DNA from 2 places in the Microbacterium sp. CFBP9034 genome. Region 2 is predicted to be linked to the other one. Evidence: predicted binding sites of a transcription regulator. Region 2 holds the regulator's gene; the other holds the start of a gene.
The links. Region 2 encodes LexA, which represses DNA repair genes until DNA is damaged. Its sites were predicted from a motif close to TCGAACANNTGTTCGA; they were not measured.

Region 1 (15,316 bases), 1.4 Mb from region 2:
CCCACGGCAGCACCAGGTAGGTCATGATCGGCGTCAGCAGGATGGTCGCCATCAGCACGCGGAGGACGAGCGGCCACTCCGTGAAGCCGGGGACGAACCCCAGCAGCCAGGACGCGAGGAGATTCGTCGGGAAGAACCCGAGCCAGATCGCGACGGCTTGCTTCCACCGGGGCGGTGCTGCGGGGATCGGCTGCTGGATCGGACCGGTCGGGGCAGCGGCATCCGATCGTCCTGCCGGGTCGCGGGACTCGACATGCGTGGCGAACGGGGCGTCGAACCAGCCTTCGATGCCGGTACGGCGCTCGACACGGACCTCACTGGCGAACGCCCGCCCGGAGTCGAGCCACCAGGACCGCTGCGGCGACTGCTCCCACGACTCGAGCGTCGGGATGTCGCTGAACCGGTAGAGCATGTACCAGAGGTCGCTGCCTTCGCCGGCGCGCACCCAGCCCGAGCCGAGGAAGCCCGGGAAGCCGGTCGCGAGGTCGGTGCCCGCCTGCATCCAGCTCGTGGCCTCGAGGGTGCGACCGGGGTCGATGCGCCGCTCGATCGCGACGGTGACGGGGTGCGCTTCGGGTTCGGCCATGCGTCCCATTCCACACGATCCTGCGGCTCGGCAGGTTCGCGGCCGTCCGATGCTGCCGCCGAGCCGACCGCCAGCTCTCGCGGAAGGGCGATCAGCCAGGCGCCGACCGAGCTGAATCCGACGAACTCGAAGAACGCGAGCGTGATGAAACCGGCGACGAGCGCCGCCATCCCGATGGTCAGGACCACCACGAGAAGGACCGACACCCGGCGGAAGCGCCGCCCCAGCCCCGGGATGCCGAGGCTCGTCGCGACGAGCATGATCAGCGACAGCCCGAGGCCGGCGGCGATGAGGTCGTGCAGCTCGGGGCTCACCGGAATCGGGACGAGGCCCACGGCGGAGAGATGGAGCCCGGCCGACACGAGCGCACCACGGAAGGCACGCGATCGGCTGCGCCGGACGCCGGCAGGGAGCACCGCAGCCACCAGCACGCCGTAGGTGGCGAGCAGGAAACCCGACACGATCGCGGTCGAGTTGAACACATGGCTCGAGACGTCGTCGAACGTTCCGAGGCGGGAGAAGTGCAGGTGCCACCACAGCGGGTCGCGCGTGCTGAGAACGGCGACCGCCACGCCGATCGCGAGCGTGAGGAGCGCAGTTCTGCTGAAGTGATGCGCGGTGTGGCCCGCGATCGGAGGCACGGCCGGCCGGTCTCTCGGACCGACGGTGTGTCGTTCGGGGGTGGCGAGGAGCAGGCTCACGGACTCACGATCTGTGGGTGCGACGATCCATCCACAGTGCCATGCCCCCAGGCGGGCGCCGTGGTGGTCGTCGCTCGACGCGGACAGGAATCCCCAGGTCAGCGGCGTACCGCTGCGACCATGGTAATGGGCCGATGCCTGAGAACACACCGCGTGTGCAGAATCCGGCCCGGCTTCCTCCCAGGCGACTCCGCTACCCTGGACCAGTCGGCTCTGGACACCGCGCTGTGCGCGGATGGGTTTGTGAGTCCAAGGGGCCGATGGTGGAGACGACTTCCGTCTCGACGACCATCATCTGAATGGCCCCCGGCCGACGACAGTCCGGGTTGCTCCACGCCGCCATAGCGGCCTCGCACGCGTGCGATCTGAGAGCGCTGTTCTCGCAGAACAACCCAGAAGGACACCCCCATGCCCAAGAACAAGAAGGCAGCAGGCGGTCGACCCGCCAAGAACTTCGAGCCCCGCTACGCCGCGAAGACGAGCTTCCAGGACCGCAAGCGCCGCCCGGGCGAGGCCTCCGCCGGCAAGCCCGGCAGCAAGAGCGCCGGCCACCGCGGCTACCGTGCGGAAGAGACGACGGATGCCGCGCCCAAGCGCCGCTGGACCGCGCAGGAGCGCGCCGGTCGCGACGAGTCGCGCGGGATCCGCACGCACTCGCAGGGCGCGCGCAACGACCGCCCGGCTCGGTCGTTCGATGACCGTCCCGCGCGTTCCTACGACGACCGCCCGGCGCGCTCGAACAGCGACCGCCCGGCTCGTTCCACCGGCGACCGTCCCGGCCGCTCGTACGGCGATCGCCCGGCCCGCTCCTATGACGACCGTCCGGCTCGTTCGAACAGCGACCGTCCGGCTCGTCCGGCGCATCTCGATCGCGTCGACCGCGACGACCGCCGGTCCTTCGGCGACGCGCGTCCGTCGTACCGCCGCGACGAGCGGCCCGCTCGCTCGAACTCGGACCGCCCGGCGCGTTCGTACGATGACCGTCCGGCGCGTTCGAACTCGGACCGTCCGGCTCGTTCGTACGATGACCGTCCGGCTCGTTCGAACTCGGACCGCCCCGCTCGTTCGTACGATGACCGCCCGGCGCGTTCGTACGATGACCGCCCGGCGCGTTCGTACGATGACCGTCCGGCGCGTTCCAACTCGGACCGCCCGGCGCGTTCTCACTCGGACCGCCCGGCGCGTTCGTACGATGACCGCCCGGCCCGCTCGTACTCCGACCGCCCGGCGCGTTCCTCCGACGACCGTCCTCGTCGCGACGACCGCCCCCGCGGCACCAGCGCATCGGGTCGTGCGGACTGGAATGCCCCTGCTCGCACCGCGGCGCACGAGGCCCATGTCGATGTCGTGCACGAGCGCCTGCAGGCCGAGGCCGTCCAGGCCGGCGAGGTCGCGGACGTGAAGTTCGGCGACCTGGGGCTGGGCGAGCGGATCGTCCGCACGCTCGCGGAGCTCGGCGCCCCCACGCCGTTCCCCATCCAGGCCGCCACGATCCCCGCGATCCGCGCCGGCAAGGACGTGCTGGCACGCGGCCGCACCGGCTCGGGGAAGACGATCGCCTTCGGCGCTCCGCTCGTCGAGAATGTGCTGCGCGCCCAGTCGGGCAAGCGCCGCGAGTTCGCGCGTGCACCCCAGGCGCTGATCCTGGCCCCGACCCGCGAGCTCGCGCTGCAGATCGATCGCACCATCCAGCCGATCGCCCGCAGCGTGGGCCTGTTCACCACCCAGATCTACGGCGGCGTCCCCCAGGGCCGCCAGGTGGGCGCTCTCCGGAAGGGCGTCGACATCATCATCGGCACCCCTGGCCGCATCGAGGACCTGGTGAAGCAGGGCAAGCTCGACCTGTCGGACGTGCGGGTCGCCGTCCTCGACGAGGCCGACCACATGTGCGAGCTCGGATTCCTCGAGCCGGTGCAGCGAATCCTCCGTCTCACCGCGGATAACAGCCAGAAGCTGCTCTTCTCGGCGACGCTCGACCGCGAGGTCGCCGCTCTCGTCGATGAGTTCCTCGTCGAGCCGGCCGTCTACGAGGTCGCCGGCGAAGATCAGGACTCGGGCACGATCGACCACCGCATCCTGGTGATCGAGCACCGCGACAAGGCAGAGATCCTCGACTCGCTCGTGAGCCGCGAGGGCAAGACGCTCGTCTTCGCCCGCACCCGCGCGTACGCCGAGATGCTCGCAGAGCAGTTCGACGATGCGGGCATCAGCGCGCTCGCCCTCCACGGCGACCTCAACCAGGCCAAGCGCACGCGCAACCTCGAGAAGCTGACGTCGGGCCGGGTGCAGGTGCTCGTGGCGACGGATGTCGCGGCACGGGGCATCCATGTCGACGACATCGATCTGGTCGTGCAGGCCGACGCGCCCGACGAGTACAAGACGTACCTTCACCGGTCCGGCCGCACGGGCCGTGCCGGTCGCTCGGGCACCGTCGTCACGCTGATCACTCGTCAGCGCCGCCGCCGCATGACCGAGATGCTGGAGCGCGCCGAGATCGACGCTCCGTTCGACGAGGTGCGCCCCGGCGACGACCTGATCGAGGAGCTCACCGGGCGTCAGCTCGCGAACGTCGACGCCTGACCTGTCTCCGCGTAGGCCGCCTGGATCACATCGATTCCGGCGGCCTTCGTCGATGCCGCGGGCTTTCTTCGTCAATCGACCCTTCCGTTCGACGGCGACCGCGTGCCAGACTTGGCGATGAGCCTATTTGTTAGGACGGTTACCTAATCCGCCTGGCGCGTCGGCTCGGTCCGGATTCCCCCGCCGGACCCCGCGCAATCGAAGGAGCTCGTGTGACCCCCCGCATTCCCGCTCTCGCCGTCGCCGGTGCGCTGCTCATCGGCCTGGTCGGTGCGTCTCCCGCCGTAGCGGCCGACGATGAGCCCACCCCGACGACCACGGTGAACGGCTACCGCAATGTCGGCTACTACGGCCAGTGGCGCGCGACCGGAGAGGCTCAGGCGACGCTCGAGCGCCTGTTCGTCGATACCGCCGCCGCTGAGAACCTCACCCACCTGAACTACTCGTTCGGCAATATCGCCGGCGACCAGGCCGCTCTCGACGCGGGCCGCTCCGCCGGCGTGAAGGGACTCGACGGCGTCGCTCCCCACACGTGCTTCATCTCCGACACCCCCGCGCCCGGACCCGGCCAGACCGACACTGCCGGAGACGCCGACAGCGACTTCGTGCACGCGTTCACCGCGGCGGACTCGGTGCTGGGCATCGGCGACACCAAGAAGCAGAAGCTCGCCGGCAACTTCAACCAGCTGCGCCAGCTGAAGCGGCTCTACCCCGACCTGAAGGTCAATGTGTCGCTCGGCGGCTGGTCGTGGTCGAAGTCGTTCTCCAAAGCCGTCGCGACGCCCGAGCTGCGCTCGACGCTCGTGGAGTCGTGCATCGACCTGTACATCCGCGGCGACCTCCCCGTCATCGGAGGACGGGGCGGCCCCGGCGCGGCCGCGGGCATCTTCGACGGCTTCGACCTCGACTGGGAGTGGCCCGGCGCGCCGGACTGGGCCCAGGAGATCGGCAACAGCGTCGACCCCGTGAACGACAAGGCGAACTTCCTCGCATTCGTCAAGGAGTTCCGGGCGCAGCTCGACGCCGTCGAGGCCGAGACCGGCGACGACTACGAGCTCTCGGCCTTCCTGCCGGCAGGTCCGACCCAGATCGCGGCAGGGGGATGGAACTCGCCCGAGCTCTTCGAATACCTCGACTACGCGAACCTGCAGGGTTACGACCTCTGGGGATCGTGGACCGCCGAGACCGGCCACCAAGGCAACGTCTACGGCGATCCCGCACACAACTGGGGGCTGGGCCTCGACACGGTCGTGAACTCCTACGTCTCGGCGGGCGTCGACCCGGCGCAGCTCAACCTGGGGCTCGCCGCGTACGGGCAGGGCTGGCGCGATGCCGAGCCGCAGCCGTGGACTCTCTCGGGCGGTGGACTCACCCAGATCACGTGGGATCAGCTCAAGGAGCGCGACCTCGAGATCCACCACGAGTACACCGCGGACGGCGACTTCAATGCGACCTGGGGCTACGACCCGGCGACGCGCGAGTTCTGGTCGTTCGACGACGAGCTGGCGGTCGCCGAGAAGACCGCGTGGGCGATCGGCAAGGGCCTCGGCGGCGTCGACTTCTGGGAGGTCGGCAACGACGTCGCGGGCGACCTGTCGACGGCATCCGCCGAGGTGCTCCGCGCCGCCGCGCCGGGCCCGGTGGCCGGTGCACCCGCCCTGCTGTGCGCGCAGACTCCGGATGCCGCCGCCACCCCGTGGAACGCGCAGACGACGTACCGCGGCGGCGAGCTGGTCTTCCTCGACGGACGCGTGTTCGAGGCCCAGTGGTACGCGAAGGGCGACGTGCCCGGCGCCTCGACCCGCGGACCGTGGAGCACGCTCACGGCGTGCGGCCTCGATCCGGACACCGTCCAGGCCTGGTTCGCCGACCGGATCTATCTCAAGGGCGACCAGGTGGTGCACGAGGGCGTGACCTACACCGCCCAGTGGTGGACTCGCGACCAGCAGCCCGGCGCCAAGAACGGTCCCTGGACGCGCTGACCAGCGGCCGACACGACGAGCGCGTCCCCACCCGGGGGCGCGCTCGTCCGCGTCAGGAGGCCGTGGGCACGCGGCCGATCTCCGCGACGCGCGCCGGATCGGCGCCGAGGCCCGACAGGCGCGAGCGCAGCGCCGTGGCGGCGCGGTCGTACGGCGCGGCGCTCCCGTACATCAGGGAGCGGGTGTTGGCGGCTTCGAGGAACGACACGATCTCGAACGTGAGCTGGCGCGCGTCGTCGAGGCCCGGCAGCTCACCGGCGGTCATGGCGTGCTCGATCGACAGCGACAGGTAGTCCTCCCAGTCCGACGACGCGCTGATGACCGCGTCACGGACCGGACCCGGCTTCGCGTCGTACTCGACCGAGGCGGCGGCGAAGAAGCACCCCCCGCGGAAGACCCGCTCATCGGAGTACTCGAGCCACGATGAGATGAGGGCGCTGACGCGGGACAGCCCCCGCTCGGAGCGAACCCGCGCGGGGGCGATGACGCGCTCGACGAACACCTCGCGCGCGGCCGTGACGGTGGCGAGCTGCAGCTGCTCCTTCGAACCGAAGAGAGTTGCGACCCCGCTCTTGCTGTGGCCCGCGGCATCCGCCAATCGACCGATCGTGAGGCCGTCCAAGCCATCGACCGACGCGATGTCGATCGCGTGGGCGAGGATCGCGCGCCGGGACTCATCGCCCCGCGCGCGCCGTCCGTCCAGCTGCTCTTGCATCACCGGATAAGGTTACCGTACGATCGTTCGTATTCATACGCACGATCGTACGTATTTCTCGCCGGAAGTCAGGAGCCGCCATGGATCTCGCACTCTCGACCGCAGGAGTCGCGGTGCGCGCCGCGGGCGCCGTCTCGCCGCGCTGGGGTGCCGCCGTGGCTCTGCCGCTCTTCGGCCATGTCTCCCGGCCGCGGCCCGTCGGCGCGGGCGAGCAGGCCACGATGTGGCAGGCGCGTCGCTCCACGCTCCGCATCCCCGGAATCCAGCGCAGCGGCCCGGGCGTGGTCGCCTACGAGTGGGGTCACGGCACCGACGTCGTCGTGCTCGCCCACGGGTGGACCGGCCGAGCGAGCCAGTTCGCTGCGCTCGTGCGCGAGCTGACCGCCGAGGGCCTCCGAGTCGTCGCGTTCGACGCGCCGGCGCACGGTGACTCCTCGGGCCGCCGCACGTATCTCGTCGACTGGATCGATGCGCTCACCGAGCTGCAGCAGCGGCACGGGCGGTTCCACGCGGTCGTCGGCCACTCCTTCGGCGGGCTGGCGGCGCTGGTCGCGGGCGCCGATGGCGTCCAGGCGGACCACGTGATCACGGTGGCGGCTCCCGCCGATGCCGACCTCCTCCTGTCGCAGTTCCAGGGCATGCTCGGCTACGGCGACCCCACGTCCGCGGCGCTGCGAGAGCGGTTCGCGCGGCGCTACTTCCCCGGCGAGGCCGATCCGTTCGGCCGGCTGTCGCCGGTGAGGCGTCCGCTGCCCGCCGGCGTCGCCCTGCTCGCTGTGCATGACGAGGCCGATCGGATGGTTCCCTACGGCGAGCTATCCCGCATCCGGGCTGCCAATGGCGGGGCACGCGCCGTGACGACCCGCGGCTTCGGTCACAACCGCATCCTCGAGTCCGATCCCTTCCTCGACGCGGTCCTGGAGTTCATCGCGCCGCCGGCCATCCGTGAGGTGCCGCGCGTGGCCACCGCCGAGGCCGCGGACGCCGCCTGATCGCGTGCGCGTCAGAACAGCGACGGCTGGGCGGCCGATGCCGCTGCGGCCCGACCTCGCGACGTCGTGACCACGCCGGCGGCGCGCGCTTCGGCGCGGGCGGCCAGGCCCGACACCGGCGTGCCGCGGGGGTGGTCGTCTTCGGCTCGCCCGTCCAACCCGTGTACGCGAAGGAGCGGACGAACGCGCTTCGCGAGCCACGCCCGGTAGGCCTTCGGTGCGTTGGTGGAGGCCCCCGGGTACAGGCCGAGATAGGACGAGACCAGCTCGGGATGCTCTTGCTCGAGCCATTGCATGAACCACTGCTTCGCGCCGGGGCGCAGATGCAGCGCGCCGTAGACCACGCGCGTCGCGCCGGCCGCCTTGATGCGCACCAGCGCGTCGTCGATCGCGGCGATCGAGTCTGTGAGGTGGGGGAGGATCGGCATCAGGAACACGGTGACAGGGAAGCCGGCATCGGTCGCGGCGCGGACCGTGTCGAGTCGGGCCGTCGTGGTGGGCGTGCCGGGCTCGATGAGATGCTGCAGGGCGTCGTCGAAGACCGCGATCGACATGGCGATCGATACGCGCACCGATCTCGCGGCATCGGTCAGCAGCGGGAGGTCCCGTCGTAGGAGCGTGCCCTTGGTGAGGATCGAGAACGGCGTGCCCGACTCGGTCAGCGCACCGACGACGCCGGGCATGAGCTTGTACCGGCCCTCTGCGCGCTGATAGGGATCGGTGTTCGTGCCGAGCATGACCGGCTGGTGCGACCACGTGCCGCGGCGCAGCTCCTTCTCGAGCACCTCGGCGACGTTGATCTTGACGATGACCTGGGTGTCGAAGTCGCGGCCGGCATCGAGTTCGAGATACTCGTGCGTGCCACGGGCGAAGCAGTACACGCACGCATGGCTGCAGCCGCGGTAGGGGTTCACCGTCCAGTCGAACGGCATGGCGGATGCCCCGGGCACATGGTTGAGGGCGGTCCTGCAGAGCACCTCGTGAAAGGTGACCCCCGCGAAGTCGGGGGTCGTCACGGATCGCACGAGGCCGTTGAGGTGCTCGAGGCCCGGCAGGGCCGCGGCATCCGCCACTCCCAGTTCCTGACCCTGCCAACGCATAGGACTATGGGAACAGATGTTCGATAACCTGTCAAGCGGACGCTCGAGAGCATCGAACACGGACGTGATCCGCGTCCCGTCATTTCCGCACGCCCGGCGCACGGGCGACAATGGGGGTGTGACGGCGCCCGATTCGCCTGAAACCCCGACGACTCGTCGCGCCGCCAGAGCGATGCGCGAGGGGGCCGACGGTCGCGCGCCGGAGGTGCAGCCGGGTGCGACGGCTCCGGCCGAGCCTCCGTTTCTCCTTCCCGAGGACGTCCCCGCGCTCGCGCTCCCCCCCGAGGTCCACGTCGCCCGGCCGGCGTCGCTCCCGAGCGGGTTCGCCGCCACTCCTGCCGCCCCTCCGGCCCGGCCGTCGACGGCGCCGCAGCAGCGGGTGCGAGGCAGTCGCCGCGCTCGCCGGCCCGACCGTCGGCACAGCGCCCGCCGGGCGGCGCGCGCGCAGGCGATCGAGGCCGGCGGGAACGAGGGCCCTCCCGCCCGCCACGTGCGGCCACGGCGTCTGACCCGGGTCGGCGTCGCCGTGGTGCTCGCGCTCGGCGGTGCGCTTCTGCTCGGCTCGACGGCCGCGGTGACCGCACTCGTCACCGGCGCCACGGGCGTCGAGGACCCGAGCGCGGATGCGGTGGCGCGCATGGCGGTCGCACCCCCGACGGCGACCGCGCTGCCGGTGCCGAAGGTGGCGCAGACGCCGGTGTCGGCCGACATCTGCGCCGACCCGGAGTTCATGACCGCCGTCGAGAAGCATCAGGACGAGAGCGCCGTCGTCGCCGCGGGGGGCGGTGAGGCGTTCCGCGCCGCCGTGGTCGGCGGTGATGCGCCGTGCGTCGACCTCGACGACCCGACGAGGATCTGGGCCGTCATCAACAAGGCGCGACCCTACGACCCGATCGACTACCGGCCGTCGGGCCTGATGATGCCCGACGGGGTGCGCAGTCTCGAAGGCGGCTCGCTGCGCGCGGATGCGGCATCCGCTCTCACGTCGCTCGTCACCGCGGCGCGCGAAGCCGGTGTCGGCGAGCTCGCGCTCGAGAGCGGCTTCCGCTCGTATGAGACCCAGCAGGGCTCGTACGGCAGGCAGGTCGACTCGAAGGGCGCTCAGCAGGCCGACCTGGTGAGCGCGCGGCCCGGTTTCAGCGAGCATCAGTCGGGACTGACCGGCGACGTCGTGGCGTGCTCCGGCGGCTGCAGCACGCTCGACGACCTCGCGGCGACGAGCCAGGGGGCGTGGGTCGCGGAGCACGCGTGGGAGCACGGCTGGATCGTCCGGTACGTCGAGGGCGCCACCGGCGTGACCGGATATCTCCCCGAGCCGTGGCATCTGCGCTTCATCGGTCCGGAGCTCGCCCGCGCGTATCACGACGGCGGCTGGCGCACCCTCGAGGAGTTCTTCGGGCTCGCCCCGGCTCCCGCGTACCTCGGCTGACGCCTCGCGCGGGGTCGCCGGCGGCCCCGCGCAGGCAGATTGAGGCATCCCACAAAGCACGGGACCCGGTTCCAGGTTCCTTAGGACCGGATCTCACATACCGCCCGGTATGGAAGTGTTGCACCCGCTATGATCGACAGGGGCCGCCCGGCGGGGTCGACAGCGACCGGCCGCCTGGCGAGACGCTCGAAGACGAGAGGAAGGCGCACACATGGAGCGCGACATCTACGACGAGGACCACGAGGCGTTCCGCGACGTCGTCAAGGAGTTCATCAAGCGCTACGCGACGATCGAGAAGATCGCGCAGTGGGATGCCGACGGAGAGATCGACCGGGCGACCATGCTCGCCGCCGGCGAGTCGGGGCTCATCGGCCTGTCGGTCCCCGAGGAGTTCGGCGGCGCCGGGATGCTCCAGGACTTCCGCTTCCGCACGATCGTCAACGAAGAGGTCATCGCCGCGGGCGCGGGCTCCCTCGCCGGTGCCTTCGGCATCCAGGACGACCTCGCCGTGCCCTACATCGTGCACATGGGCACGCAGGAGCAGAAGGAGAAGTGGCTCCCACGCATGGCGACCGGTGAGATCCTCGGCGCTCTCGCGATGACCGAGCCCGGTGCCGGCAGCGACCTGCGAGGCATCAAGACGACGGCCAAGAAGGTCGACGGCGGCTACCTGGTCAACGGCGCGAAGACCTTCATCTCGAGCGGCAAGACCGCCGACATCGTCGTGACGTTCGTCAAGACCGGCGAGGGCAACCGCCCGGACGCCTTCAGCCTCGTCATCGTCGAGAACGGCATGGAGGGCTTCGACCACGGCAAGAAGCTGCACAAGATGGGCTCGCACGGCCACGACACCGCCGAGCTGTCGTTCAGCGACGTGTTCGTGCCCGAGGAGAACCTCATCAGCGGCAAGGAGGGCCAGGGCTTCATCCAGCTCATGATGAACCTCCCGCTGGAGCGCCTGTCGATCGGCATCGCCGCCGGAGCCGCCGCGCAGGCCGGACTCGCGTGGACGCTGGAGTACACCAAGAGCCGCGAGGCCTTCGGCGAGCGGATCATCGACTTCCAGAACACCCGCTTCAAGCTGGCGGATGTCGCCACCACGGTCGACGTCATGTGGGCGTACCTCGACCGCGCGCTGCTGGCCTACAAGGACGGCAAGCTGTCGGCCGAGGAGGCCGCCAAGGTGAAGCTGTGGACCACCGAGCGCGAGTGGGAGATCCTCGACACGTGCGTGCAGCTGCACGGCGGCTACGGGTACATCACCGAGTACCCCATCGCGAAGGCGCTCCTCGACGCCCGGGTGCACCGCATCTACGGCGGCACGAACGAGATCATGCGCGAGATCGTCGGCCGTCAGATCGCCGGCAAGCGCTAGGACGACCTGTGACGGATGCCGCGTCCCAGACCCCTCGCGGGGCTCGGGGCGCGGCATCCGTCGTCTCCTCCGGCGGCAGCCGGCACCGTCAGTCGAAGGCGGCGGGGGTCTGGCGCGGATAGGCGCCGCCGGCGAGCTTCACCAGGCGGGCATGCGCGTACTCGCACACCAGCGCGTGACGGTAGACCATCCGCGGCACGTCCACGTTCGAGTCCATCCAGAGGCTCACGCCGCCGAGCTTCCAGTGGCGGAAGGTCTCGTCGTCGCAGACCAGCGCGAGGATCTCGAGGAACGAGTCGTCGAAGCGGATCGAGTGCACGGCGCGGCGATACTCCTCGACCGTGAGCGCCATCGAGAACGGGATGTTCATGAAGCACAGCGCGGTCTGGATGTCGAGGCGGATGAACCGCCGCCGGCCGCGCTCCGCGTCGAGGCGCGGGATGTCGAGCTGGGCGAAGTCGAGGGTCTCGGGCCGGGTCAGCGGCACCTTGTCGAGCGCGATGAGCACGTCGTACACGTTGACGTCGTGCTCGACGACGGCGGAGTCCCCGAGTCCCGCCAGCGTCTCGGGCCGCAGGGTCACCGGGGCCATGTCCACGGGAGTGTTGCGGATGATGAAGTTGACGAGATTCGTCTCGACGACGAAGTGCCGGATGAGCAGCTCGACGGCGTCAGGTGAGACGAACCGCCGGAGGAACCACACGCACAGGAAGTCCATCGTGGCCAGTGGCATCCATCGGAACGGCAGGACCCGCTTGACGATCGAGATCAGCGCGACGAGCACGCGCGAGAAGACCCGCGCGATCGGGTAGAGCCAGCGCCGCGACAGGCGTCGCTGGTCGTCGATGATCTGTCGCACCAGCGCGCGATCGAGCGGGACGGACGGGTCGGCGTAGACCGCCTCCCACATGCTCGGGTCGGAGCGGACGAACTCCGGCAGCGAGGGCCGTGGCGCCGCCATGTCAGCGGTCCAGTTCCTCGAGCTGAAGGGCGTACAGCCGGGCGACGACCTGGGCGCAGCGGACGATGTCGTCGGCGGCTGCGTCGTCGATCATCCCCGAGGTGAGGATCGCGTCGAGGTCGCCCGTGTGCGCACTGTCGGCCTGCTGGTGGTACTGCATGAAGTGCACCTGATTGTCGGCGAGCCCGAGCACCTCCTGGAAGCGGGCGGCCCAGCCGGCGGCGCGCCTGGCGCCCAGACCTTCGATGATGAACATGGCGCCGAGCAGCCCCACCGGATTCGGCTGCCCGGCGTAGTGGAACATGTAGCCGGACAAGGCCTCGGAGCCGACGTTCTTCCGGCCGCTGCGCAGCTCGGCGAGCGAGCCGCCGATCGCCACATAGTCGCGCTCGATCATGAGGTAGTCGCGATGCTCCTCCTCGGCGTGGCGGATCGCCGCCGCGCGCAGCTCGAAGTGCTCGATGTCGAAGCTGGATGCGGCCCGCGAGATCCACGGGGAGCCGTCGACGACCTGCTGGCGGAGGTTGAACAGCAGGCGCTTGTAGTCCTCCAGGGTCACCGTGCCGTCGGCCAGCCGGTTCAGGAGGGGCACACGCGACAGGTGCTCTTCGAGCTCGGTCCAGACTTCGGCCAGGCGGTCGGAGACGGTGGCCGCTGCTGCGGGCACGGCATCGGCGGGAACGGTCGTCGAGGTTGTCGTCATGTCACTGCTCCTGAGAAATCGGATGGGGCGACCACGGTGAGGTGGGCGAAGGCGAACGAGAATCGTCCGGACTCGGGCACGGCGAGCAGCACGGTCTCGCCCGGGGCGAAGCGGCCGGCGCTCCACGCCTCTTCGAGGGCGATGAAGATGCTCGCCGACCCGGTGTTGCCGCGCGTCTCGAGATTGGAGAACCAGCGGTCGGTGTCGAGCGTCGGGATGCGGCGTCGCAGTGCGTCGAACGCGACGTCGCGGAACATGTTGGTGCTGTAGTGGCAGACCACGTGGTCGAGGTGATGGACGTCGACCAGGCCGATGTCGACGAGCTCCTCGAACTGGCGGATGCCGGCGTCGGCGAGGTCGTCGAGCATGCTCACGTCCTGCCGCAGCACGAACATCCCGCGGCGTTCGGCCTCGTCGATTCCCACGTCCTGCCACGTGCTGCCGAGCGACGGCTCGGCACCGGCCATGCCGGCGCGCATGCACACGTCGTGCTCGTGGGCGAGGGAGACCTGGCGCACCCAGTCCACGCGCAGCGAGGGCTTCGTCGGATGCGGCTGGAACTCCACGACGACGGCGCCCGCGCCATCGGACAGCATCCAGCGGAGGAAGTGCGAGTCCATGCCGGCCCGGATGCCGTCGAAGCGACGCTGGCGCAGGCTCCGGCTCGGCAGCTCCGACCCGACGACCGCCGCCACCGGATGGTCGCCGAGGCGGATCTTGCTGACCGCGGCATCGAGCGCGGCCAGGCTCGACGCGCAGACGCCCGACGCGGACAGCAGCTGCATCGGGCCGCCGCCCAGACGGCCGTGCACCATCGACGCGAAGCCCGGCACGAGCACATCGCCCATGGTCGTCGCGCAGGCCAGCATGCGCAGATCGTCGGCGGGTATCCCTCGGTCGTCGAGGGCGGCCTGGAGCGCCTTGACGGCGAGCTCCTCGTTGAGCTCGGTCGGCTCGCCGTGCTCGTCGAGCGCGTGGTGGCGGCGGCGGATGCCGTTGGACTCGAGGATGCGGCGCCGGATGCGTTCCGTGACCGGGTCGTCGCCGCCGAGTCGGGCCGCGATCCCGTCGTTGTCGACCGGATCGCCCGGGAGGTAGCGGCCGAACCCCGTGAGATACGCCGTCGCCGTCGTGGCCATGGTGATGACACTAGGCCACGGGCAGGACGGTCGCCCGGGGTGCTGTGGACGGGTCGCCGGGTGGCGCGTGCCGGGCGCCGGGTGCCGGGTGCCGTGCGCCGGGTGGGCTGACAGTGCGCGGGCCGGGCTCGGGTGCGTCGGCCGGGCTCGGGTGCGTCGGCCGGGCTCGGGTGCGTCGGCCGGGCTCAGGGGATCTGCCGTGCTCAGGATGGATTCGGCCGATTCGGTCCTGATGCGGGCGGAATTCCTGACTTCGGTCGATCGCCGCGGCGGCCGATCTTCGGACCACGCCGGATCGCCGACGGTTCTCCGCTTCCTCGCTTCGGTTGCCACCGCCCCGGCTCAGGGGATCTGCCGTGCTCAGGATCGAATCCACCCATCCGGGCCTGATGCGGGCGGATCTCCTGACCCGGGAAGCCCGGCCGGTGCAGGTGATCGCTCGGACTCTCTAGCCGCCTTCGACGGCGACATCCGCCCAGAGAAGTCGACCGCTGGTCCGGAAGCCGTTGCGTTCGTACAGGCGCGCGGAGGCCGGCGAGGCATGCACGGTGACGTGCTCGGCGCCGCGGTCGCGGGCCGTCGCGAGCACCGCGCGAACCAGCCGGCCGCCGATCCCGGCGCCTCGCAGCTCGGGAAGCACGTAACAGGACTGCAGGTCGCCCGACCACCGATCGAGGCTGCGCGTCGTCGCAACGCGCGGGGTCAGCGCCAGCCACGCCATTCCGACGATGGTGCCGTCGGCGTCGAGGGCGATGTGCGGCAGATGGGTGGCGGCATGGGCGCGCGCCCACTCCGCGGCCGCCTTCACGTACGCCGCCTCATCGACCGGGGGATCGTCGCCGGTCTCCCGGGTCCAGAGCCATCGCAGCTGGACGGTGTGCTCCAGCTCCGCGTCGCGAGCCAACCGGACCTCGACGACGGGGGATGACGACACGGCCCAACGATTCCAGAAGGAGCCGGGAGTTGCGAGGGTCGCGTGCCACTGGTGAAAGAACCTTTGGTTGGTATCCCGACCGGAGCCGACACGTCTGCACGCGAGAACCGGCGCGCGGT
Region 2 (15,316 bases):
CGCTGGCGGGGGAGGCGCTGAAGTAATGATCGCTCCCCATGGCTGTCGAGCGTAGCGGAGGACCTCCCCGGCGCGGGAGGCTAGAATTCACGGATGCCCTGGAACCCGCCGGTGACCGGCGGAAAAGGCATCCTCGGAAGGGACACATGACGGACACCACAACACCCCAGAGCACGGACGAGACCCCGGTGGACCCGGTGGACCGCGTGCTGGCGAGCGCAGAAGCGCGCTCCGGGGTGCGTGTCTTCGGCGCCGCGCAGGCGCTGCAGGACGAGGCCACGATCGGTCGGACCGACACCGACGGCGAGCAGTGGGATCGCGAAGAGCGCGCTGCGCTGCGCCGCGTGCCCGGACTGTCGACGGAGCTCGAGGACGTCACCGAGGTCGAGTACCGCCAGCTGCGGCTGGAGAACGTCGTGCTCGTGGGCGTGCACGCGCAGGGCGAGCAGGAGGACGCCGAGAACTCGCTGCGCGAGCTCGCCGCCCTCGCCGAGACCGCCGGCGCCGTCGTCCTCGACGGCGTGCTGCAGCGACGCCCGCATCCGGATGCGGCGACCTACGTCGGTCGCGGCAAGGCCCAGGAGCTGCGCGACATCGTCGCCGCGGTGGGCGCCGACACCGTCATCGCCGACACCGAGCTGGCGCCCAGCCAGCGCCGTGCGCTCGAGGACGTCGTCAAGGTGAAGGTCATCGACCGCACCACGGTGATCCTCGACATCTTCAGCCAGCACGCCAAGAGCCGCGAGGGCAAGGCGCAGGTCGAACTGGCGCAGCTCGAGTACCTCCTGCCGCGCCTGCGCGGCTGGGGTGACTCGATGAGCCGCCAGGCCGGTGGACAGGTCGGCGCGGGCGGCGCGGGCATGGGCTCGCGTGGTCCCGGCGAGACGAAGATCGAGCTCGACCGCCGCCGCATCCGCACCAAGATGGCGCAGCTGCGTCGCCAGATCCGCGACTTCGCGCCGGCGCGCGATGCCAAGCGCGCCGAGCGCAAGCGCAACACGATCCCCTCCGTCGCGATCGCCGGTTACACGAACGCCGGCAAGTCGAGCCTGCTCAACCGGCTGACGAGCGCCGGCGTCCTCGTCGAGAACGCGCTGTTCGCCACGCTGGATGCCACCGTCCGGCGCTCCGAGACCACGGACGGCCGCATCTACACGCTGACCGACACCGTCGGCTTCGTGCGCAATCTGCCGCATCAGCTGGTGGAGGCGTTCCGCTCCACGCTCGAGGAGGTCGGCGGCGCCGACGTCATCGTCCACGTGGTGGACGGCTCGCACCCCGACCCGGCCGCGCAGCTGGCGACGGTGCGCGACGTGATCGGCGACGTGGGCGGGCGCGACATCCCCGAGATCGTGGTCTTCAACAAGGCCGACCTCGTCGACGACGACACGCGCCTGCTGCTGCGGGGCCTCGAGCCCAAGGCGCTGTTCGCCTCCTCGCGCACCGGCGAGGGCATCGAAGAGCTCCGCGCCGCGGTCGAGGCGGCGCTTCCGCTGCCCGCCGTCGAGCTCGACGTGCTCGTGCCGTACGACCGGGGCGATCTCGTCTCGGCGATCCACGACCAGGGGCTCATTTTGTCGCAGCAGCACGAGGAGGGCGGCACCGCCGTGCACGCCCGCGTCGGCGAGCACCTCGCCGCACGCCTCGCGCCGTTCGTGCGCTGAGCCGGGGCGCCTAGTCCAGCTCGAGCGGCGGGATGTCCGGCGGCTCGAAGCCGAGCACCTGGCCGAGGAAGGCGATCTCCGCCTCGAGCTGGCGCACGACGGTCTCGGCGCGCCGGAACCCGTGGCCTTCCCCCGCGAACGCGAGGTAGGCGTGCGGCACGCCGTTCGCCTTGAGGACGTCGCGCACCGCCTCGGACTGCGTCGGCGGCACCATGAGATCGTCCAGCCCCTGCTCGATCAGCAGCGGGGTGCGCAGGCGGTCGAGTCGCGACAACGGCGATCGGGCGACGAACAGCGCCTCGGCCGCCGGCAGCGGCCCCACCAGGCTGTCGAGGTAGGTGGCCTCGAAGTCGTGGGTGTCCTCGGCCATCAGGCGGAGGTCCGCGACGCCGTAGCGGCTGATGCCGGCCGCGAATGCGTCCGACATGGTCAGCGCGCACAGCACGGTCCAGCCCCCGGCCGAGCCGCCCGCGATGGCGAGGCGCTCACGGTCGGCGCGACCGGCATCCGCGTGACCCGTCGCCGCGGCGATGACGTCGTCGACGTCGACCACCCCCCACTGGCCCCGCAGCCGCTCGCGATACGCGCGGCCATAGCCGCTCGAGCCGCCGTAGTTCACGTCGAGCACGCCGACCCCGCGGCTGGTGAAGAACGCGATCTTCGCGGATGCCGTGCCCCCGACGTGCGTCGTCGGTCCGCCGTGGACGAAGACGACGTAGGGCGGCAGCTCGTCCTGCGGCCCCGTCGCGTCGGGATTCGTCGGCGGGTAGTCGTACGCGTGCACCGGGCCCCGCGGGCCGTCCACGCTCACGGCGCGGGCGCGCGGCATCCACTCGGCGTCCCAGCGTGATGCTGCGCCGACCACCATCCGGGCGGCGCCCGGGTCGTCGACGTCGATCTCCCACAGCGCGGGGCCGGCCGGTCCCGCGCCGCTCAGCAGGATGCGGCTGCCGCGGACGTCCTCGACCGACAGCTCCGCGGCGAGAGTGGTGGGGACGCTCTGCACCGAGCCGTCTGCGCCGATGACGACCAGCTCGTCCGCCCCGTTGGTGCGCACCGCCACCACGCGGCCGTCCTCGAGCACCGCGAACCAGCGCTGGCCGAGCACCCACAGCGGACCGCCGGTGTCGGCGTCGGCGGGCGCGACGGGCTCGAGGTGCAGGTCTGCGGTGAGCCGGAGCCGCCACAGGTTCCATCGTCCGGTGGGATCGTCGCTGTAGAGCAGGTCGTCGTCGTCGAGCCAGACCGGCTGCAACGGGGACGTCGATCCCCCCGCCACCGTCGCCCACTCGGCCACCAGTCCGTCCTCGAGGCGCCCGACACGGAGCTCGGCGCGATCCCACGGCATGTCGGGGTGGTCCCACGCGATCCAGGCGAGATGCGACCCGTCGGGCGAGAGCGTCGGATGCGCGTAGAAGTGGCTGTCCTCGACGAGGGACGGGAGGGCCTTGGCATCCTTCGCCGCGCGACCGTCCAGCGGGATCTCCACGATGTCGCGACGGGGCACGCGGTCGCCGTGATGCGTCTCGCGCACGGCGAGGAGGCGCCCGCCCTGCCAGGTCAGGCCGCCGAAACGCATGTCGCCCGCGAGCGGGGTCAGCGGACGAGTGGTGTCGCCCTCCTTCATGAGCCACACCCGCTGGTCGGACTTCTCCACGAACACCAGCGCATCGTCCGCGACGGCGGTCCACGCACCGCCGCCGTACTCGTGCACGCGGGACCGGGCGCTCCAGGGTGCGCCGATCAGATCGAGGACGTCCCCGGATGCCGTCCGCCGACGCACCGCGGTGCGCCCCGCCTCCTCGGGCACCGACTGACCCCACCACACCTCGTCCCCCACGAAGCGTGCGCCCTCGATGCGCGGGGACGCCGTCGCGACCGCCTCCGCCGTCAGGGGAGAGGGCCAGGATCCGTACGGGAGCTCGCTCGTCACGAGCTAAACGTACGGCGAAACACAAGGTCACAGGGAGGGGGTTGCGTGCGCCCCTCCGCTAGCTTGGAGCAATCGTCGCCCGGTCGTCCGTGAAGGACGGTCCCTGAGAGAGATCGAAGGGCCGGGCAGGAGCGACAGCCGAGCCCGGCACCCGCCCGCGATGACACCGCTCCGCCGGTCACCCGGTGCGTGCGTCCGTCCGCGGCCGTCCGGCCTCCGTCCGTCCCCGATCCGAGAAGCACGATATGTCCATCGACCTGAGCGCCCCTCCGGTGCCGTTCTCGTTCGAGGTCTACCCGCCCAAGTCCGACGCGGGGGTCCTCGCCCTCCACGAGACGCTCCGACGCCTCGCCGACGTCCGCCCGCGGTTCATCTCCGTGACGTACGGCGCCGGCGGCTCGACCGGTGGCCCGTCCCTCGAGCTCCTCCGCTTCATCCTGCGCGAGACGTCGGTGGCGCCCCTGGCCCACCTGACGTGCGTCGGCAGCACCTACGCCGGCGCGAACGCGCTCATCCGGGAGTTCCTCGACGCCGGTGTGACGAGCTTCCTCGCGCTGCGCGGCGACCCGCCCGCCGGTGTCGCGGAGGGCGAGGCCTTCCTCGGAGATCTCGAGAGCTCCGCGCAGCTGGTGCAGCTCATCGACCGCGTCCAGGCCGAGCGGGCTCCGTACACGGAGGCCGCGATCCCCGGCGTCCCCGGAGCGGCCCGTGTCGAGGCGCGCACGAAGGTCGACATCGCGGTGGCGGCCTTCCCCAACGGACACCCCCGGTCGCGGCATCCGCGCGAGCACATCGACGCACTGCTGGCGAAGCAGGCCGCCGGCGCGACGCTCGCGATCACCCAGCTCTTCTTCCACGCCGACGACTACCTGGCCTTCGTCCAGCGATCGCGCGACGCCGGGGTGAGCATCCCGATCCTGCCGGGCATCATGCCGATCACCTCACCGTCGCGCCTGCGCCGTGTGCTCGAGTTGAGCGGCGAGGAGCTGCCCGCCGAGCTCGCGATCGCCCTCGAGGTCGAGCCGACTCCCGAAGGCCAGCGGGCGCTCGGCATCGCCTACGCCGCAGAGCTCGCCCGCGATGTCGTCGCCGGGGGAGCACCCGGCGTCCACCTGTACGCCTTCAACAACCATGACACGGTGCTCGCGGTGCTCCGCGACGCCGGGATCCTCACCCACCCCCTCCAGAAGGAAGCCGCACGATGACCGAATCCACTCCCGACTTCCCCCGCGGCACGATCCTCGGCTACCCGCGCATCGGGCGCCGGCGCGAGCTGAAGCGCGCCGTCGAGTCGCACTGGACGGCGCGCACCGACGAGCAGACGCTCGAGGCGACCGCCGCAGACCTCCGCCGCGCCACGCGGGAGCGGCTGGCCGAACTCGGCCTCGGCCGCACCGACTCGTCGATCCCCGAGTCGTTCTCCTACTACGACCAGGTGCTCGACGCCGCGGTGGCCGTCGGCGCGCTGCCCGAGCGCTTCGCCGATCTGCGCGACGAGGACGGCACCGTCGGCCTGGGCGCGTACTTCACCGCGGCGCGCGGCGCCGGCGAGAACGCCCCGCTCGAGATGACCAAGTGGTTCGACACGAACTACCACTACCTCGTTCCCGAGATCGGCCCTGAGACCGTCTTCGCCCTCTCGAGCGACCGGTTCTCCCGTCAGGTGGCCGAGGCCAAGGCGGACGGCTTCACCGTGCGCCCGGTCGTCGTCGGACCCGTCACGCTTCTCGCGCTGGCGAAGGCGACGGATGCCGCGCCCGAGGGATTCGACCCGCTCAGCCGGCTGGACGACCTGCTGCCGGTGTACGTCGAGCTGCTCGCGTCGCTGCGCGCCGCCGGCGCCGAGTGGGTGCAGCTCGACGAGCCTGCCCTCGTGAGCGAGAGCCTTCCGGCGACGACGACCGCGCTCGCGGAGGCCGCCACCCGCGCCTACGCCGTGCTCGGCGGAGCCGCCGACCGTCCGGCGATCCTGGTGACCGCCGGCTACGCGCAGCTCTCCACGGAGGCGTGGACGGCCCTCGCCGCCGCCCCCGTCGAGGCCCTCGCGATCGACCTCACGCGCGGCTCGCTGCCGGCGCCGGCCGCAGGCCTCGAGGGCAAGACCGTCGTGGGCGGGGTCATCGACGGACGCAACATCTGGCGCGGCGACCTCGCCGGCGCCTGGGAGAAGCTCGACGCCCTCGGCGCCCTGGGCGCCGCCGCGGTGGCGGCCGGCACCTCGACCTCGCTGCAGCACGTGCCGCACGACGTCGAGGACGAGAGCGAGCTCGACCCGCGTCTGGTGTCGTGGCTCGCATTCGCGGACCAGAAGACGACGCAGGTCGTCACGCTCGCTCGCGGGCTCGCGGACGGCCGCGACGCCATCGAGAGCGAGGTGGCTGCGGCATCCGCTGCCCTGGCCGACCGTCGCAGCGCGCCGGGTGTGAGCGACGGGGCCGTGCGCGAGCGCGCCGCCGCCCTCACCGCCGCCGACTTCGACCGCGGCGACTACGAGGCCCGGGTCGCCGCGCAGGACGAGGCGCTCGGCCTTCCGGTGCTGCCGACGACGACCATCGGCTCGTTCCCCCAGACCGGTGACATCCGCCGCGCCCGTGCCCGGCACGGCAAGGGCGAGATCACGACCGAGGAGTACGAGCAGTTCCTCCGCGATGAGATCGCGCGCGTCGTCACGCTGCAGGAGGACCTCGGCCTCGACGTCCTGGTGCACGGCGAGGCGGAGCGCAACGACATGGTGCAGTACTTCGCGGAGAACCTCGATGGCTTCGCGGTGACGCAGAACGGCTGGGTGCAGTCGTACGGCTCGCGCGCGACGCGTCCGTCGCTGCTGTGGGGCGACGTCTCGCGCCCGGCTCCCATCACGGTGGCATGGTCGACGTTCGCCCAGTCGCTCACCGAGAAGCCCATGAAGGGCATGCTCACGGGCCCGGTCACGATCCTCGCGTGGTCGTTCGTGCGCGACGACCAGCCGCTCGCCGACACCGCCAACCAGGTCGCACTCGCCCTGCGGGACGAGATCGCGGATCTCGAGGCCGCGGGCATCGGCGTCATCCAGGTCGACGAGCCGGCGCTGCGCGAGCTGCTGCCGCTCAAGAAGGGCGACCAGCCCGCGTACCTCGAGTGGTCGGTCGGCTCGTTCCGCCTGTCGACCGCGGGTGCCACCGACGCGACGCAGGTGCACACGCACCTCTGCTACTCGGAGTTCGACGTGGTGATCGACGCCATCGCGGCCCTCGACGCCGACGTCACCTCGATCGAGGCGGCCCGGAGCCGTGGCGAGGTCATCGGCGACATCGCCGAGTCCGGCTTCTCCCACGGCGTCGGACCGGGTGTCTACGACATCCACTCGCCGCGTGTGCCCTCGGTCTCCGAGGTCGCCGAGCTGCTCGAGCGCGCCGCGACCGAGCTGCCGCTGCGCCAGGTGTGGGTCAACCCCGACTGCGGGCTCAAGACCCGCGGCTATGACGAGACGGTGGAGTCGCTCCGCAACATCATCGAGGCGACGCGCTCGATCCGCGACAAGGTCGGCGCCGCCGTCTAGGCCTTCGGGCCCTTCTCGGAGTCGGATGCCGCGACCACGACGGTCGTGGCATCCGACGTCCCGACAGGCTCGATCTCGATGACCTCGTCCGCCGCGATGCCGGTCTCCTCGGCAGCGGCGTGCTCGTCGGCGCGTCGCTGCAGGAGCTCGAGGATCCACGCCACGCCGAACGCGACCACGAGGACCAGCACGATGTCGCCGATCGACAGCGGACGCAGCGCGAACAGCCACAGGACGGCGAGTACGGCGATCACCGTGCGCACCAGCACGCGGTAGCGCGCGAGCCAGGCGCCGAAGCCGCCGGTGTCGAGCCCTCGCGAGGCCAGCTGGCGCCGAGCGGCGGAGTTCATCCCGCGCACCGCGCTGCGGGTTCCCTGGGCGGGCCTGGTGCCGCCCATGGCCCAGCCGAGCAGCGCGACGAACAAGCCGAGCACCGAGAGGACCACGGCGGTCTGGGTCATCGCGCCGACGAGCTGGCCGTAGATGACATCGAGGGCCGACGGCGAGAGGCCCAGCTCACCTGCGGCGATCTGCACGGCCGTGTTCCCGATCGAGAGGGTGGCGGCGAGGGCGCCGGCCCCGATCGCCAGGCCGAGCCCGGTGCCGAGCACCGCGGTGCTGCGCCGGCGCGCGATGGCGATGCCGAGCCCGAAGAGCGCGAGGGTGATGACGGGCAGCCACCAGCCGAGCGTCGTCGCGAGGGCGTAGCCGGTGCGGATCATCGCGAGGTTGTCGCCCTTTCCGATGATCACGACACGATCCACGGCAGGGATGAGCTGCGCCGCGTTCACGCCGTTGTCGGTCAGGCGCTGCTTCACCGTCTCGACGATGGCTCCCAGCTGGATGCCGACGCCGTCGTCGGTGCGGACGACGAGTCCGCCGCCGTCGGAGGTGGCCGCCGTGGTGAGAGCGCGGTGCGCGGCGCGGGTGGCGGTCGCCCAGACGTCGGAGAAGGCGTCCGAGACGACGACACGCGTGACCGCCTCGTGCACCAGGTTCTCGAGGCCGTCGGCGGCGGGCGCCTGCAGCATCTCGAGCGCCTTCGCCGCACGGGACGGCATGCCGTCGATGTCGGCCAGGCCAGTGAACACGGACTTCGTGAGCTCGTGGAAGTCGACCTGCGCGTTGACCGCGTCCATGGTCTCGTCGACGACGAGCGCCTGCACAGCGGGGTCGTCGACCAGCGGCGCGAGGGTCGCCACGAAGGCGTCCTCCTCAACCAGCTGCACACGCGCCCATGCGCCGACGATCGACACCGGCACGAGGATCGCGGCGATGACGATGCACAGCGCGGAGACCGGCGCCCGCCATCGCCCGCCGCTGGGACGAGACTTCGGGGGCGGCGTCGCTTCCGCCAGTCGCGCGTTCTCGGCCTCGAGTGCGCGGATCCGGTCTTCCAGTGCCAGTGCGCCCGCCGTGTCGATGTCGCTCATGGCGCTCATTCTGGCCGACACCGGCGCCGTTGGGGGAAGGATCACCCGCGACGGGTGATCAGACGGCGCGCAGAACCGCCACGATCTTGCCCAGCACGACCGCTTCGTCGCCCAGGATCGGCTCGAACGCCGAGTTGCGGGGGAGCAGCCAGGTGTGGCCGTCGCGCTGGCGGAACGTCTTGACCGTCGCCTCGCCGTCGAGCATCGCCGCCACGATGTCGCCGTTGTCGGCAGTCGGCTGCGAGCGGACCACGACCCAGTCGCCGTCGCAGATCGCGGCGTCGATCATCGATTCGCCGGAGACCTTGAGCATGAACAGGTCGCCCTTGCCGACGAGCTGCCGGGGGAGCGGGAAGATCTCCTCGACCTGCTGCTCCGCGGTGATCGGCACCCCTGCTGCGATGCGACCGACGAGCGGGACGAGGGCGGCGTCGCCGACGGAGGGGCCGGAGTCGGCGGGGTTCTCGGTCGCCGTGCCCGGCAGGTCGATCAGGACCTCCATCGCGCGGGTCTTGCCGGCGTCGCGCCGGAGGTAGCCGCTCAGCTCGAGCTGATTGAGCTGGTGCGTGACGCTCGAGAGCGACTTGAGCCCGACGGCGTCGCCGATCTCGCGCATGCTCGGCGGATAGCCGTGACGCGCGATCGACCGCTGGATGACCTCGAGGATCGCCAGCTGCTTGTCGCTCAGGCTCTTGCGTCGCCGCGTCTGCGGCCTCTCGCGCCCGGTCGCGTCGCTCATGTCCGGCTCCTGTCTCGCCGCCCTCGTGCGTCGAGGGGTGCAGCGGTCTTCGAATGTCGGAGGCCCGTGGTGGGGTTCTCGTATCGAAACCGTATCCGGATTCGATCCTCGAACGGGGCATCGCGACCGCGTGTCGCGTTCGAGGGATCGGCACCAGACCCGGCCCTTGACATCATAAAGCATCGAAGATAGCTTCGGTACAGAGGTTCGCATCCCCCACTCCCGGCCGAGTGGCGGGTGCGAATCTCTCCCCACAGGAGGAGCAGACCATGACCGCGATCGGCCTCACCACGCCGGCTCTCACGAGCAGCGCCTTCACCCGCCGCGCCCCCTCCACCCGCCTGCGCATGACCGTGCGGGGTCGACGCGTTCTCGCCTCCCTCGCGGCGCTGCCCGCAGTGATCGCCGTCGGCATCGCCGTCATCAGCGGCGGGAGTGCGCTGGCCTCACGCGACGCCGGCGCTCCCGCCGACTCCTTCACGACGATCACCGTGTCCTCCGGCGAATCGCTGTGGTCCATCGCCGAGTCGGTGGCACCCCACGACGACCCGCGCGACGTCGTCGACGCGATCGTGCGGCTCAACGCGCTCGACTCGGTGACCGTCCAGGCAGGCCAGAGCCTCTCGATTCCGGCGCAATACTCGCCGGATCACTGATCCCGCGCCTCTAGCATGGGAGGGGTGAGTCCCCGCCTCGAAGACCTTCCCCTGCGTGACGACCTCCGTGGGATGACGCCTTACGGCGCACCACAGGCCTCGTTGCCTGTCGCATTGAACGTCAACGAGAACACGCATCCGGTGCCGGAGAACGTGGCCGACGACATCATGGACTCGATCGCCCTCGCTCTGCGGGACGTCAATCGCTACCCCGATCGCGAGTTCACCGCCCTCCGCGAAGGATTCGCGGAGTACCTCGGGCATGGCCTGGTGCGCGAGCAGATCTGGGCCGCGAACGGCTCGAACGAGGTGCTGCAGCACGTCCTGCAGGCCTTCGCGGGCCCCGGACGGACGGCGTTCGGCTTCGGTCCGACGTACTCGATGTACCCGCTGCTGGCCCGCGCCACCGGCGCCTCGTGGATCTCCGGCACCCGGGCGCCGGACTACACGATCGACGCGGAGGACGCGGCGTCCCAGATCGCGGATGCCGCGCCCGATGTGGTCTTCCTGTGCTCTCCCAACAACCCCACCGGAACGCCGCTCACCCTCGACGTGATCGAGGCCGTGTACGAGGCGACCGAGGGCGTGGTGGTGGTCGATGAGGCCTATCACGAGTTCGCGCCGCGCGACGAGCGGTCGGCCCTGACGCTGCTGCCCGGCCGCGAGCGGCTGGTGGTGTCGCGCACCATGAGCAAGGCGTTCGCGTTCGCCGGCGCGCGCGTCGGCTACCTCGCGGCCGACCCCGCCGTGATCGACGCTCTTCGCCTGGTGCGCCTGCCCTATCACCTGAGCAGCCTCACCCAGGCCGCCGCCACCGCGGCCCTGCGGCACGCGCCCACGATGCTGCGGATGGTCGACGAGATCGTCGCCCAGCGCGACCGGATCACCGCGACCACCGAGGCGCTGGGCTACACACCGCACGACACGTGGACCAACTTCGTCCTCTTCGGCGGCGTCGCCGATCCCGCCGCCACCTGGCAGGGCCTCTACGACCGAGGCGTGCTCATCCGCGACGTCGGCATCCCGCAGCACCTCCGCGTCACCGCGGGCACCGAGGAGGAGACCACCTCGTTCCTCGACGCACTGGCCTCGATAGAATCGGATTCATGAGCTCCGCAGCGCGCACCGCGTCCCTTCGACGCTCGACGAGCGAGTCCACCGTCGAACTCGAGCTCGACCTCGACGGCAGCGGCCGAAGCCGCATCGACACCACGGTGCCGTTCTTCGACCACCTCCTGACGGCATTCGCGAAGCACTCGCTCACCGACCTGACCGTGCGCGCGTCGGGCGACACCGACATCGACGCCCACCACACCGTCGAGGACATCTCCATCGTCCTCGGGCAGGCCATCCGCGAGGCGCTCGGCGACAAGTCGGGCATCTCGCGCTACGGCGACGCGCTCGTGCCCCTCGACGAAGCCCTCGCGCAGGCGGTCGTCGACATCAGCGGCCGGCCCTACCTCGTGCACACCGGCGAGCCGGCCGGGTTCGAGCACCACCTCATCGGCGGTCACTTCACGGGTTCCCTCGTGCGCCACACCTTCGAGGCCATCACCTTCAATGCCGCGCTGACCGTGCACGTCCGCGTCATCTCCGGCCGCGATCCGCACCACATCGCCGAGGCCGAATACAAGGCGTTCGCGCGGGCGTTCCGTCAGGCCAAGGCACTCGACCCGCTGGTCGACGGCATCCCCAGCACGAAGGGCGCTCTGTGAGCTCGAGACCCGTCGTCGCGGTCCTCGACTACGGATCGGGCAACGTCCACTCGGCGGTGAAGGCGCTCGACGCCGCCGGGGCCGACGCACGCCTCACCTCCGACCGCGCGCTGGTGCTCGAGGCCGACGGACTCGTGGTCCCCGGCGTCGGGGCCTACCGCGCCGTGATGGAGGCGCTGCGCGCCAGTCGCGGCGACGAGCTCATCGGGCGCCGCCTGGCCGGCGGGCGGCCGGTGCTCGGCATCTGCGTGGGGATGCAGGTGCTCTTCGAGCGCGGCGTCGAGCGCGGCGTCGACACCGAAGGCCTCGGCGAGTGGCCGGGCGTCGTGACCGAGCTCGATGCACCAGTGCTGCCCCACATGGGCTGGAACACGGTCGAGCCCGGCGAGGGCTCGCGGCTGTTCGCGGGCATCGAGGACGAGCGCTTCTACTTCGTCCACTCGTTCGGCGCGCAGAAGTGGCTGCTCGACGTGCAGCCGCCGTTCCCCGAGCCCACCCTCACCTGGTGCGACTACGGCCGCCCGTTCCTGGCCGCCGTCGAGAACGGCCCGCTGTCGGCGACGCAGTTCCACCCCGAGAAATCGGGGGATGCCGGCATCCGCCTCCTGTCGAATTGGATCGACGGGCTCGGCAGGGCTACCCTCTGAACTCGTGCCGTCTGCGGGAACTCTTCCCTCCCGAGACCTTCCTGCACGAGGAGCCATGAACGATTTCGCCTCTACGCCCGAGCTGATCCTGCTGCCTGCCGTCGACGTCGCCGACGGCAAGGCCGTGCGCCTGACACAGGGTGAGGCGGGCACCGAGACCAGCTACGGCGACCCCGTCGACGCAGCGCTCGACTTCGCCCGCCAGGGCGCGCAGTGGATCCACCTCGTCGACCTCGACGCCGCGTTCGGTCGCGGCAGCAACGCCGGGATCCTCCGCAAGGTCATCAGGCAGGTCAAGGGCGTGCAGGTCGAGCTCTCCGGCGGCATCCGCGACGACCGCACCCTCGAGGCGGCGTTGGAGAGCGGTGCCGCGCGCATCAACCTCGGCACCGCCGCGCTCGAGAACCCGGAGTGGGCGGCGGACGTGATCGGCCGCTACGGCGACGTCATCGCCGTCGGGCTCGATGTGCGCGGCACCACGCTCGCCGCGCGCGGCTGGACCCGCGAGGGCGGCGACCTGTGGACGGTGCTCGATCGCCTCGAGAACGCCGGATGCAGCCGCTACGTCGTCACCGACGTCACGAAGGACGGCACCCTCCAGGGTCCGAACGTCGAGCTTCTCCGCGAGATGACCGCGCGCACCCCGAAGCCGGTCGTCGCCTCGGGCGGCGTCTCGAGCCTCGACGACATCATCGCCCTCCGCGATCTCGTGCCACTCGGCGTCGAAGGGGTCATCGTCGGCAAGGCGCTGTATGCGGGAGCCTTCACGCTCGCCGAGGCCCTGGATGTCGCCGGACACTGACCCGCACGCCGACTCCGCGGGCGTCCCGTGGGAGGGCCGGGGCTTTCACGCAAACCCCCACTCGGGCGACGACGGGACGGCCGACCCGGCGCTGCTCGCCGCGCTGACCGCATTCCGCGCGGGTGAGGGTGATCAGGCCGCCGTGGTGGACGCCTATCGCTCCGCCCGGCTGCTCATCCCGCTGATCGCCGAGAAAGGCGATGAGGGCGTGGGCCCGCACGGACTCGCGGTCGACAAGACGCAGGAGCTCTCCATCGTCACGGTGGCCGCGCCCGACGGTCGTCGGGTCCTGCCGGTGTTCACGTCGGTCGAGGCGATGGGGCGGTGGGATGCCTCGGCCCGCCCGGTGCCCGCCGACGGCCCGCGGACGGCGGTCGCGGCATCCGCCGACGACACGGACCTCATCGTCATCGACCCCGGCTCTCCCACGGAGTTCGTGATCCGGCGCCCCGCGGTGTGGGCGATCGGGCAGGGAGAGCCGTGGGAGCCGAGCTTCACCTCGCCCGAGGTGTTCGCGGGGCTGCAGCAGAGCATCGGCGGTGAACTCGCGGTGATCGACCTCTCGGTCGAACCGGGGGATCCCGACGCCCGGCTTCGCGGTCCGGAGCTGATCGTGCGCCTCGAGCTCATCCACGGGCTCGAAAAGGAAGAGCTCGACGCGGTGCTCTCCCGGCTCGCGACCCGCTGGGCGGCCGATCACCGGATCGCGGTGCTCGTGGACTCGCTGACGGTCAAGCTCGTCCGCGCCTGACGGCAGGTATCTGCCAGGCCCCACCGGTCCTCCTCTCCGCCGACGGCGTCGGCTCGCGGTCTTGCGACGGTCGCCACGACGGCGGAGGATCGGCTCCGGGGAGGTTGCCATGGACGACGACGGCATGACAGAGCAGTACCACCGGGCGCTCGACGCCGCCCACCGTCACGCACTGAGCTGGGTGGACACGGTGGCGGAGCGGCCGATCCGCCCGGATCTAGACGTCGACGGGATCCTGGGACGGCTCCTGCGCGAGCTGCCGGACGAAGGCGCCGACGCGGCTGCGGTGGTCGACGAGCTGGCCGAGGCATCCGCTCCCGGGCTGATGGCCATGGGGTCGCCGCGCTTCTACGGGTTCGTCATCGGCGGCACCTATCCGGCGGCCCTGGCGGCGGACTGGCTCGTGTCGACCTGGGATCAGAACACGGGCTCCCGGCAGCCCACCCCGGCCACGGCCGCGGTGGAGGAGGTGGCGGCAGCGTGGCTGCTCGAACTGCTCGGGCTGCCGGCGGGGAGCGGTGTGGGGTTCGCCACGGGCGCGACGAGCGCAAACCTGTCGTGCCTGGTGGTGGGCCGCGATGCCGTGCTGCGTGCGCGGGGCTACGACCCCGTGTCGGACATCTCACAGGCACCGCGCGTCCGCTTCCTCGCGGGAGACGCCGTGCACACCTCGGTGGTGCTGGCCGGGCGCGTCGCCGGCCTCGGCGCCCCGACGACCGTCGGCGCGGACCGCGAAGGTCGCATCGACGTCGCCGGGCTGGAGCGCGCCCTCGCGGCGGGCGACGCCCCGACCGTCGTCGCGCTCCAGGCCGGGGACGTGCACTCGGGCGCCTTCGACGACTTCCCGGCCGCGATCGCCGTGGCACGCGCCGCGGGCGCGTGGGTCCACATCGACGGCGCCTTCGGGCTCTGGGCGGCGGCCAGTCCGAGGCTGCGGCACCTGACGCGCGGACTCGCCGATGCGGACTCCTGGGCGACCGACGCCCACAAGACCCTGAACGTCCCCTACGACTGCGGAGTCTCGATCGTGCGCGACGAAGCGGCGATGGCGGCCTCCCTGGGCGCCCATGCCGCCTACCTGCCCGCCGTCGCGAGCATCTCCGACCCCTACGACCGCGTGCCGGAGCTGTCGCGCCGGGCCCGCGGGGTGCCGGTGTGGGCGGCGCTGCGCTCGCTCGGACGCGGGGGCGTCGTCGCACTGGTCGACGGTCTCGCGGAGGCCGCGACCGGCCTCGCCGACGGATTCCGCGGGATCCCCGGGCTCGAGGTGATCAACGACGTCGTGTTCACGCAGGTGTGCCTGGCGTCGGCCGATGACGCCGCCACGGCGGTACTGGGGGAGTGGCTGCGCGATGAGGGGACGGTATGGGCGTCCTCATCGACATGGCGGGGCCGCACCGTCGTGCGGTTCGCGGTCAGCAATCACCAGACGGATGCC

Region 1: a site for LexA is predicted at 8,665-8,680, ahead of SOM19_RS00645 (Rv2578c family radical SAM protein). Genes of this name have one in related genera too.

Annotation. Positions count from the first base shown of each region.
Region 1 is NZ_JAXCWC010000001.1:149,603-164,918, reverse strand. It holds gene SOM19_RS00670 (antibiotic biosynthesis monooxygenase) at 1-595, opposite strand, end outside; partial or broken gene SOM19_RS17040 (DUF998 domain-containing protein) at 730-1,158, opposite strand; gene SOM19_RS00665 (DEAD/DEAH box helicase) at 1,696-3,867, shown strand; gene SOM19_RS00660 (glycosyl hydrolase family 18 protein) at 4,080-5,849, shown strand; gene SOM19_RS00655 (TetR/AcrR family transcriptional regulator) at 5,902-6,564, opposite strand; gene SOM19_RS00650 (alpha/beta fold hydrolase) at 6,645-7,556, shown strand; gene SOM19_RS00645 (Rv2578c family radical SAM protein) at 7,568-8,656, opposite strand; gene SOM19_RS00640 (M15 family metallopeptidase) at 8,775-10,085, shown strand; gene SOM19_RS00635 (acyl-CoA dehydrogenase family protein) at 10,297-11,460, shown strand; gene SOM19_RS00630 (DUF6999 family protein) at 11,549-12,421, opposite strand; gene SOM19_RS00625 (iron-containing redox enzyme family protein) at 12,423-13,124, opposite strand; gene SOM19_RS00620 (3-oxoacyl-[acyl-carrier-protein] synthase III C-terminal domain-containing protein) at 13,121-14,263, opposite strand; gene SOM19_RS00615 (GNAT family N-acetyltransferase) at 14,712-15,197, opposite strand.
Region 2 is NZ_JAXCWC010000001.1:1,575,548-1,590,863, forward strand. It holds gene SOM19_RS07090 (class I SAM-dependent methyltransferase) at 1-40, opposite strand, end outside; gene hflX (GTPase HflX) at 147-1,664, shown strand; gene SOM19_RS07100 (S9 family peptidase) at 1,675-3,597, opposite strand; gene SOM19_RS07105 (methylenetetrahydrofolate reductase) at 3,843-4,802, shown strand; gene metE (5-methyltetrahydropteroyltriglutamate--homocysteine S-methyltransferase) at 4,799-7,135, shown strand; gene SOM19_RS07115 (hypothetical protein) at 7,132-8,568, opposite strand; gene lexA (transcriptional repressor LexA) at 8,627-9,307, opposite strand; gene SOM19_RS07125 (LysM peptidoglycan-binding domain-containing protein) at 9,577-9,963, shown strand; gene SOM19_RS07130 (histidinol-phosphate transaminase) at 10,036-11,073, shown strand; gene hisB (imidazoleglycerol-phosphate dehydratase HisB) at 11,070-11,678, shown strand; gene hisH (imidazole glycerol phosphate synthase subunit HisH) at 11,675-12,325, shown strand; gene priA (bifunctional 1-(5-phosphoribosyl)-5-((5-phosphoribosylamino)methylideneamino)imidazole-4-carboxamide isomerase/phosphoribosylanthranilate isomerase PriA) at 12,381-13,127, shown strand; gene SOM19_RS07150 (SseB family protein) at 13,111-13,878, shown strand; gene SOM19_RS07155 (pyridoxal phosphate-dependent decarboxylase family protein) at 13,988-15,316, shown strand, end outside.